DNA from 3 places in the Pseudomonas sp. EA_105y_Pfl2_R69 genome. Region 1 is predicted to be linked to each of the others. Evidence: predicted binding sites of a transcription regulator. Region 1 holds the regulator's gene; each other region holds the start of a gene.
What was found. The regulator sigma-54, encoded in region 1, starts transcription at its own class of promoters, with help from an activator protein. The targets are predictions, from matches to a motif close to ANTGGCATNNANNTTGCTNT.

Region 1 (3,274 bases):
CGGCCGGGGGTCAGGATAGTTTCAAGTCGGATCATAGGAGATAGGCGAGGTCAGCGGGCCAGTGCGCCCTGTTGACGGTCGAGCTGTTTTTCCTTGTGCTTGATGAGTTGGCGATCGAGTTTGTCGGTGAGTAAATCGATGGCGGCGTACATGTCGTCGTGTACCGCATTGGCGACGACTTCACCGCCGGCAATGTGCAGGGTCGCTTCGATTTTCTGCTTGAGCTTCTCGACCTCCATGATGACTTGCACATTGGTGATTTTGTCGAAGTGGCGCTCCAGTCGACCGAGTTTTTCGTCGATATAGGCGCGCATGGCGTCGGTCACATCCAGCTGATGTCCACTGATGTTGACTTGCATACCGCATTCTCCTTGTTGCCGTGTGTAAGAGGCAGGCAATAGGCCTGCCGCCGGAACACTGTGGCGTGGAAGACCCTGGCAGAACGAGTCTGGCACTGTCGCCGGCGCGTATAGGCAGCAGAGCTGCTTGCGCGCAAAGGCGAGGCCGGGTGTTGTTTTGTGCAGTGTGAACCGTCTTCCTTCTTGTGCCGCCCTAGATCAATCGCTTGCGCTCGCTGGATGGCGCTATCCCGAGGGATTCACGGTACTTTGCGACTGTACGGCGGGCTACTTGAATGCCCTGTGCCTCCAGTAAACCAGCGATCTTGCTGTCACTCAACGGCTTTTTTGCATTTTCCGCGGCGACCAGTTTTTTGATGATGGCGCGGATTGCGGTGGACGAGCATTCGCCGCCCTCGGAGGTACTGACGTGGCTGGAGAAGAAGTATTTCAGCTCGTAAATGCCGCGCGGGGTGTGCATGAATTTCTGTGTGGTGACCCGCGAGATGGTCGACTCGTGCATGCCCACGGCCTCGGCGATATCGTGCAGCACCAGAGGTTTCATCGCCTCGTCGCCGTAGTCGAGGAAGCCGCGCTGGTGTTCGACGATCTGCGTGGCGACCTTCATCAGGGTTTCGTTGCGGCTTTGCAGGCTCTTGATAAACCAGCGCGCTTCCTGCAGCTGGTTGCGCATAAAGGTGTTGTCGGCACTGGAGTCGGCACGCTTCACAAAACCGGCGTACTGCGCGTTGACCCGCAGGCGCGGCATGGCTTCCTGGTTCAGCTCCACCAGCCAGCGTTCGTTGTGCTTGCGCACGATCACGTCCGGCACCACGTATTCCGGCTCGCTCGATTCGATCTGCGAGCCGGGGCGCGGGTTGAGGCTCTGGATCAGCTCGATAACCTGGCGCAGCTCGTCTTCCTTGAGCTTCATGCGGCGCATCAGCTGGCTGTAATCGCGGCTGCCGAGCAGGTCGAGGTAGTCGCTGGCCAGGCGCTGGGCCTCGCTCAGCCAGGGGGTCTTGGCCGGCAGTTGGCGCAGTTGCAGGAGCAGGCATTCGCCGAGGTTGCGCGCGGCAATGCCGGCGGGCTCGAACTGCTGGATGCGGTGCAGCACGGCCTCGACTTCGTCCAGTTCGATGTCCAGCTCCGGGTCGAAGGCCTCGACCACTTCTTCCAGGGTTTCTTCCAGATAGCCCTGCTCGTTGATGCAGTCGATCAGGGTCACCGCGATCAGGCGGTCCTTGTCGGACATGGGCGAAAGATTGAGCTGCCAGAGCATATGGCTCTGCAGGCTCTCGCCGCTGGAGGTGCGGGTGGTGAAGTCCCACTCGTCATCGTCGTTGCTGCTGCTCGGCAGGCTGCTGGCGCTGGTCTGGTAGATGTCTTCCCAGGCGGTATCGACGGGCAGCTCGTTGGGAATGCGCTCGTTCCAGTCGCCTTCCTCCAGGTTGTCCACAGTCTGGGTGTTTTCCTGGTAGCTGGGCTCCTGGAACGTGGGCTCTTGCTGTTCGCTGGAAGTGGCGCTCTCCGCACCATCGGCCATGGGGTCCGAGTTGTCGAAATCTTCGCCGTCTTCCTGGCGTTCGAGCATCGGATTGGATTCCAGTGCCTCCTGGATCTCTTGTTGCAGATCCAGGGTCGACAGTTGGAGTAGGCGAATGGCCTGTTGCAGCTGCGGTGTCATCGTCAGCTGCTGGCCCATCTTCAGGACTAGCGATGGTTTCATTGCAGACCTTATTTACCGGCGTCTGTGCGCAATCCACTACAGGGCGCGGAGGCGCCACAAGGAAGCAAATTATATGCCTGACTCTAAGGGGTTTGCCTAGGGGTGGCGCTTGTTTGCGTGAGAAAAGCCCCTGTTACAGGCGGAACTCATGTCCCAGGTACACCTCTTTGACCGTCTGGTTGGCCAGGATGGCTTCGGCGTCGCCTTCGGCGATCAGTTGGCCGTCACTGACAATGTAGGCGGTTTCGCAGATGTCCAGGGTCTCGCGTACGTTGTGATCGGTGATCAGTACGCCGATACCCTTGGCCTTGAGGTGGTAGATGATCTGTTTGATATCGCCGACCGAGATCGGGTCGACCCCGGCAAAGGGTTCGTCGAGCAGGATGAACTTGGGCGAGGTCGCCAGGGCGCGGGCGATTTCCACACGCCGGCGTTCGCCGCCGGACAGGCTCATACCGAGGTTGTCGCGGATATGGCTGATATGAAACTCCTGCAGCAGGCTTTCCAGCTCCTTGCGCCGCTCTGTGCGGTCCAGGTCCTTGCGGGTTTCCAGGATGGCCATGATGTTGTCGGCCACGCTGAGCTTGCGAAAGATCGAGGCTTCCTGCGGCAGGTAGCCGATGCCGGCGCGGGCGCGGCCGTGCATGGGCTGGTGGCTGACGTCGAGGTCGTCGATCAGGACGCGGCCCTGGTCGGCCTGGACCAAGCCGACGATCATGTAGAAGCAGGTGGTCTTGCCCGCGCCGTTGGGGCCGAGCAGGCCGACGATCTGCCCGCTGTCGATGCTCAGGCTGACGTCGCGCACGACTTGGCGGCCTTTGTAGCTCTTGGCCAGGTGCTGGGCTTTCAATGTGGCCATGGTTACTGCGCCTGCTGGTCGGCTGGTTTGTTCTTCGGCTGGATCACCATGTCGATTCGCGGCCGTGGCACGCTGACATTGCTGCCAGTGGCGCGGCCGGCGTTGACGATCTGGCGCTGGGTGTCATAGACGATCTTCTCGCCTTCGAAGGTGTTGCCTTCCTGGATCACCTTGGCCTGGTCGATCAGCACGATGCGCTCGTTGGCGGCGAAGTACTGGATGGTCAGGCCGTAGGCCTTGACGATCTGCTTGTCGGCGGCTGGCAACTGCTCGTAATAGGCGGGCTTGCCGACGGCGGTGAACACGTCGATATCGCCCGCCGCGGTCTGGGTGATGGTCACGGTGTCG
Region 2 (3,274 bases), on a different contig from region 1:
CGCAGCGCGCAGGCCACTCAAACCGATATTGAACGACATGGAAGTCTCCTTTGCCGGAACAGCCGGCACTCAAAGCTGTTGGTTACTGACCGATGACCTGCACCTGGGACAGCGGCACACTGCCCAGCCCCGCCAGGTTGAGCATCAACTCGCTGCCGCCCAGGACCACACTGTCGACGTTGGCCGGGAGCATGGTGTACAGCCCCTTGGTCTCGCCCTCGTAAGTCGCCTGCGCTTCAAATTTGTAGGTACCCGGCGGCAACAGATTGCCGCTGGCATCCTTGCCGTCCCAGATAAAGCTGACGTTGCCGGCGGCCTGCTCGCCCATATTGATGCGGCTCACCGCCGCCCCAGTCTTGTCGTAGACGTTGACGTAGACGTTGCTGCTGCTGGTTGGCAGCACCAGGCTGGCCTTGAAGCTCTCGCTGGTGTCGACCAGCGCCGTCTCCGTCGGCACTATCACCTTGCGCCCGACCAGCGAAGAGGCCTGCAGGGCCTGGGAAGACTGGTAGCCGCTGAGCAGAGAGCCCATGCTGGTGTTCAGCTTCTCGATCCCCTCGACCTGACTGAACTGCGCCAGCTGGGCAATAAATTCGCCGTTGCCTTGCGGCTCCAGCGGATTCTGGTTGTTCAACTGCGCCACCAGCAGGTTGAGGAACTCATTCTTGCCCAGCTCCTTGTTGGCCGTGCCCTGATTCTTGATCTGGTACTGATCCAGTGCCGTACCACTGACATCGCCTACAGTGCTCATACTCATGGCTCCTTGTGCCCGACGGCTTACTGACCCAGGGTCAATACGCGCTGCATCATCTGCTTGGCGGTATTCATCATTTCAACGTTGGTCTGGAAGGCCCGGCTGGCGGAAATCATGTCCGCCATCTCTTCCACCACATTGACGTTGGGGTAATAGACATAGCCGCCGGCATCGGCAGCCGGATGATTGGGCTCGTAGCGCGGCACCAGGCTGCTCTGATCCTCGACGATGCCCAGCACCTGGACGCCGCGACCGGCCTGGTCCTGCTCGGCGAACAGCGAGCCGCGATCACCGTCCTGCGCCTGCTGGAACACGGTGGCGAACACCGGATGACGGGCGCGATAGGTCTGATCGATGCTCGACGACACCGACTCGGCATTGGCGATGTTGCTGGAAATGGTATTCAGCCGAGTGCTCTGGGCACTCATGCCGGTTCCGGCGATATTGAACACACTGGCTAGGGACATGGCATCGGACTCCTGTTAGTCGCCGCGCAGGGCGGTGACCAGCCCTTTGAATTTGCTGTTGAGCAAGGTGAAACTGGCCTGGAACTGCACCGAGTTTTCCGCATAGCTGGATTGCTCGACCTGCAGGTCGACGGTGTTCTGGTCGATCGACGGATGGAACGGCGTGCGGTAGGCCAGATCGGCTTCCCCCACCTGGATGCCATCGGCAGCGATATGCCGGCTATCGGTACGATTCAGATTGACCGGGCCACGCTGGGTCTTGGCGCTCTGCTCGGCCAACACCGTGGCGAACTCCAGGTCGCGCGCTTTATAGTGCGGCGTGTCGGCGTTGGCGATGTTGTTAGCCAGCACCTCCGCACGCTGAGCGCGAAAGCCGAGTGCCTGCTGATGGATACCGAGTGCCCGATCGAAACTGATGCTCATGGTCAGAAACCTTTGCCGGTTGCCGTTGCTGTTTTCCGTAGCAGACCATAAGCAATCGCTGTGCCATTTTATTTTTTACATATATTTCAATGAGTTATGTAATTTATAAGCGAATTGAAAGGCAAAAGCGGCAAGCGTTTTCCGCCTCCAGGCGGCAATGCGGCAATGCGGCAAACAGCCTGTCTGTTGCCAGGGCACGGCAAGATTGCCCGGGCACACCTACTCGATGGAAGCTTCCCGGCTATCTATCTCGACTATCTATATAGATGCGCAAGCGCTTGGCAGCGCCCACGCAGAAACCAGGCATAAAAAAACCGGCACACGGCCGGTTTTCTATGCAGCGCTGCGACCTTACAGACCGGCAGCATTCTCCGACAGGTACTGCGCAACGCCTTCTGGCGAAGCGGTCATGCCCTTGTCGCCCTTCTTCCAGTTGGCCGGGCAGACTTCGCCATGCTCTTCGGTGAACTGCAGGGCATCGACCAGACGCAGCAACTCATCCATATTGCGACCCAGCGGCAGGTCGTTGACGATTTGCGAACGCACAACGCCTTTGGTGTCGATCAGGAAGGCACCGCGGAAGGCCACACCGTCGGCGGTCTCGACGTCATAGGCCTTGCAGATGGCATGGTTGATATCGGCAGCCAGGGTGTACTTGACCGGACCGATGCCGCCCTTGTCCACCGGGGTATTACGCCAGGCATTGTGGGTGAAATGCGAGTCGATGGAGACGCCGATCACCTCGACATTACGCGCCTGGAACTCGGGAATACGGTTATCCAGCGCAATCAGTTCGGACGGGCAAACAAAGGTGAAGTCCAGCGGGTAGAAAAACACCAGACCGTATTTGCCCTTGATCGCCGCGGACAGGCTGAAGCTGTCGACGATTTCGCCATTGCCCAACACCGCTGCGACGTCAAAATCCGGGGCTTGCTTACCTACGAGTACGCTCATTCGAAATCTCCTTGATTGATCAGTCCAGAGCAAGCTCGCAGCGCGCACATACCTTATGCAGCGCCTGGGCTTGCACCAAAAGGGCCGACCATCATACACCGCACATTTGCCCATCGCCCATCGCCCTGCCCCTCACCGAGGGCTCAGCACGGCAGCCCGACCAGGCCGGACAACGTGCGAACGGGGCTGCCAAATAGTTCTTTGACAAGCATTCTCATTAGCATTAGTATCCTTCCCAACTCCACAGCCCTGCGGCGAGCCTAAATCATGTACGTCTGTCTCTGCGAAGGTGTTACTGACGGTCAAATTCGCGACGCCATCTACGATGGCTGCTGCAGCTATCGCGATGTCCGCGCCAGCCTCGGCGTTGCCAGCCAATGCGGCAAGTGCGCCTGCCTGGCCAAACAAGTGGTACGCGACACCCTCAGTGAAGTGCAGAGCAGCCAGGCCGCCCTCGCCTACCCCGCCAGTTTTGTAGCCGCCTGATTTTCGCCGCGGTCGAGAACCGGACCTTGTGTCCGGTTTTTTATGGCCTGCCATCCATGGCGGCCACCCTTCGGGCCGTCGCTGCGCGACGTTAAAAATGGCTCCCGGCCATTTTTTATGGCCTGCCATCTATCGCGGCCACCCTTCGGGCCGTCGCTGCGCGACGTTAAAAATGTCTCCCGACCATTTT
Region 3 (3,274 bases), on a different contig from region 1:
TCTGCGTACCGAAGCGGCAGAACTCGCTGCCGACGCAGGTCTTCACGGTGCGGATTGACTTGCCATAGGCGTGGCCGGACGGCATGTCGAGGTCCTTCCACACGCCCGGCAGGTCGTCCTTCTTGATCCCCAGCAGGTCGATGCGCTGGCCGCCGGTGACCTTTACCATGGGCACGTTGTACTTGTCGGCCACGTCGGCGATGCGGCGCAGCTCGGAGGCATTGGTCACGCCGCCCCACATCCGCGGAATAACCGAGTAGGTGCCGTCCTTCTGGATATTGGCGTGGGCGCGTTCGTTGATAAAGCGCGACTGCGGGTCGTCCTTGGCCTCGCCCGGCCAGGTGGAAATCAGGTAGTAGTTCAGCGCCGGACGGCAGGTGGCGCAGCCATTCGGCGTGCTCCAGTTGAGGAAGGCCATGGTCGCCGGGATACTGGTCAGGTGCTCGTCGCGGATGGCCTTGCGGATCTGCCCGTGGTTGAGCTCGCTGCAACCGCAGATGGCTTTTTCGCTCTTCGGCTTGACGTCGGCCGCACCGCCCACGGTGTTGATCAGAATCTGCTCGACCAGGCCGGCGCAGGAGCCGCAGGAGCTGGCGGCTTTGGTGTGCTTCTTGACCTCATCGACGCTGAACAGGCCGTTTTCCTGAATGGCCCGGACTATGGTGCCCTTGCATATGCCGTTACAGCCGCACACTTCCATGTCGTCGGGCATATTGGCGGTGCTGCTCTGACCCTGGTGGCCGGCGTCACCGATGGCGTTTTCGCCGAACATCAGGTGGTCGCGAATTTCGCTGACGTTGTGGTTCTCGCGGATCTGGCGGAAATACCAGCCGCCGTCGGCGGTATCGCCGTACAGGCAGGCACCGACCAGCACGTCGTCCTTGATCACCAGCTTCTTGTACACGCCGCCGATCGGGTCGGAGAGGGTGATGGTCTCGGTGCCTTCTGCGCCCATAAATTCGCCGGCGGAGAACAGGTCGATACCGGTGACCTTGAGCTTGGTCGAGGTCACCGAACCCTGGTAGCGGGCGAAACCGAGCTGGGCCAGGTGGTTGGCGCAGACCTTGGCCTGTTCGAACAGCGGTGCCACCAAGCCATAGGCGATGCCGCGGTGGCTGGCGCATTCGCCGATCGCGTAAACCCGCGGGTCGAAGGTCTGCATGGTGTCGTTGACCAGGATGCCGCGATTGCAGGCGATCCCGGACTGTTCCGCCAGGTCGCTGTTGGGGCGGATGCCGGCGGCCATCACCACCAGGTCGGCGGGGATGACGTCGCCGTCCTTGAATTTCACCGCGCAGACCCGGCCTTCGCCGTTGTCCAGCAGTTCGGCGGTGAGCTTTGGCAGGAGGAACTTCAGCCCGCGGTCTTCCAGCGATTGCTGCAGCAGACGGCCGGCGGTGCTGTCGAGCTGACGCTCCAGCAGCCAGTCGCCCAGGTGCACCACGGTCACGTCCATGCCGCGCAGCTTGAGGCCGTTGGCCGCTTCCAGGCCAAGCAGGCCGCCGCCGATGACCACTGCGTGCTTATGGGTCTTGGCGGTTTCCATCATCATCTGGGTGTCGGCGATGTCGCGATAGCCGATCACCCCGGCCAGGTCCTTGCCCGGAATCGGCAGGATAAAGGGGTTGGAGCCGGTGGCGATAAGCAGGCGATCGTACTCGGCCTCGCTGCCGTCGTCGGCGACCACCACACGGGCCTTGCGGTCGATGTTCACCACCTTGCGCCCGAGCAGCAGCTTGATGCCGTTGTCCGCATACCAGTTGAGGTCGTTGAGCACGATTTCCTCGAAGGTCTGCTCGCCGGCCAGTACCGGCGAGAGCAGGATACGGTTGTAGTTGGGGTGCGGCTCGGCACCGAACACCGTAATGTCGTAGAGGTCGGGGGCGAGCTTGATCAGCTCTTCGAGGGTGCGGACACCGGCCATGCCGTTGCCAATCATCACCAGCTTGAGTTTTTTCATGCCGGCCATCTCCTGAATAAAAAACACGGAAAACAAAAAAGGCGTCCCGCTAGTCACCTAGCGAGGACGCCTTTGTCCAAGTCCCGTTCTCTCGGGAAGCACAGCCCTCAACGTTGAAGGCTGTGCTTTATTAATTCTGCTAAATGCAATGCAGGGCTTGTGCCAACTTCTGCAAGTGGCGTTTTTCATGGCTTTTCAGCGACTTGCGGGCTTTGTCCGGTGCTGTTGCTGCACTACTTGAAGGCGTCTTGCGCTGTATTGGTGCGCTTTGGCTCAGAGCAGCAGAAACAGCAGCGCCAGGTTCAGCAGCAGGGAAAACAGCGCCACGCTGCGCCAGACCAGCAGGGGCTCGCGTTCGAGCAGCGGTCTTGGCCGGCTGCTGAGGGATTTGCGCTCGCCCTGTTCCAGGGCCAGCAGCCATTCCTCGGCGGTTTCATAGCGCGCCTTGGGCTCGGCGGTCAGGGCGCGATTGAGGCTGTCGTCGATCCAGCCTGGCAGGTCCGGGCGATAACGGCTGGCCGGGGTCGGCTGGCCAAAGCGCGGGTGCTGAAAGGCTTCGATCTCGCCGTAGGGATAATGCCCGGTCAGCAGGTGGTAGAGGGTCACGCCGGCGCTGTAGAGGTCCTGCTGGGCCGTGGGCGCTGTGCCGGCAAAGGCCTCGGGGGCGATATAGCTGGGCGTGCCGGGCAGCTCATGGGCCTCATCGCGGGACAGGCCCGGGCAGTAGGCCAGGCCGAAATCCAGTACGCGCAATTCGCCGTCATCGCCCCACAGCAGGTTCTCCGGCTTGATATCGCGGTGCAGGATATTGCGCCGGTGCAGCATGCCCAGGGCCTTGATCAGCCGCGGGGCGATGTCCAGCCATTCCGGCAGGCCCAGCGGACCATTCAGGCGCAGGTGTTCGGCCAGGGTCTGGCCGCTGTATTCGCGCTGCACGTAATACAGGTGCTGGCGTTGCGGCAGCGGATGCACATCGGCGAAGAAGCGCCCCGCGACCCGGCGCAGAAACCATTCCTCGAGCAGCAGTGCGGGGCCGGCCTGGGCTTCATCGGCGCGGCTGGGCGGCAGGGTCTTGAGCAGCCAGCGCCGCGTCTGGGCATCGCGCACCCGGTACATCAGCGACTGGCGCGACTCAGCGAGCAGACGCTCGACCTGCCAGCCCTCGAAATCATGCCCCTCGCGCAGGCGCGGCGGCACGGGCCAATGTTCCAGCTGCGCCAGGGTATCGGCCAGGTCGCTTTCCGGCAGGGCCTCGACCCTTAATAGCAGGGCGCTGGCATTGTCCTGGCTACCGGCCAGATGCGCGGCGTTGAC

Region 2: the regulator sigma-54 is predicted to act here: its motif matches at 1,693-1,712, upstream of flgB (flagellar basal body rod protein FlgB).
Region 3: the regulator sigma-54 is predicted to act here: its motif matches at 2,108-2,127, upstream of nirB (nitrite reductase large subunit NirB).

The regions. Positions count from the first base shown of each region.
Region 1 is NZ_CAXAOO010000001.1:781,178-784,451, forward strand. It holds gene ptsN (PTS IIA-like nitrogen regulatory protein PtsN) at 1-35, opposite strand, end outside; gene hpf (ribosome hibernation-promoting factor, HPF/YfiA family) at 51-359, opposite strand; gene AACY13_RS03380 (RNA polymerase factor sigma-54) at 553-2,067, opposite strand; gene lptB (LPS export ABC transporter ATP-binding protein) at 2,201-2,926, opposite strand; gene lptA (lipopolysaccharide transport periplasmic protein LptA) at 2,929-3,274, opposite strand, start outside.
Region 2 is NZ_CAXAOO010000004.1:220,450-223,723, forward strand. It holds gene AACY13_RS13115 (flagellar hook protein FlgE) at 1-39, opposite strand, end outside; gene flgD (flagellar hook assembly protein FlgD) at 83-751, opposite strand; gene flgC (flagellar basal body rod protein FlgC) at 778-1,221, opposite strand; gene flgB (flagellar basal body rod protein FlgB) at 1,237-1,644, opposite strand; gene AACY13_RS13135 (peroxiredoxin) at 1,996-2,598, opposite strand; gene AACY13_RS13140 (bacterioferritin-associated ferredoxin) at 2,866-3,084, shown strand.
Region 3 is NZ_CAXAOO010000002.1:584,081-587,354, forward strand. It holds gene nirB (nitrite reductase large subunit NirB) at 1-1,960, opposite strand, end outside; gene AACY13_RS08570 (bifunctional protein-serine/threonine kinase/phosphatase) at 2,234-3,274, opposite strand, start outside.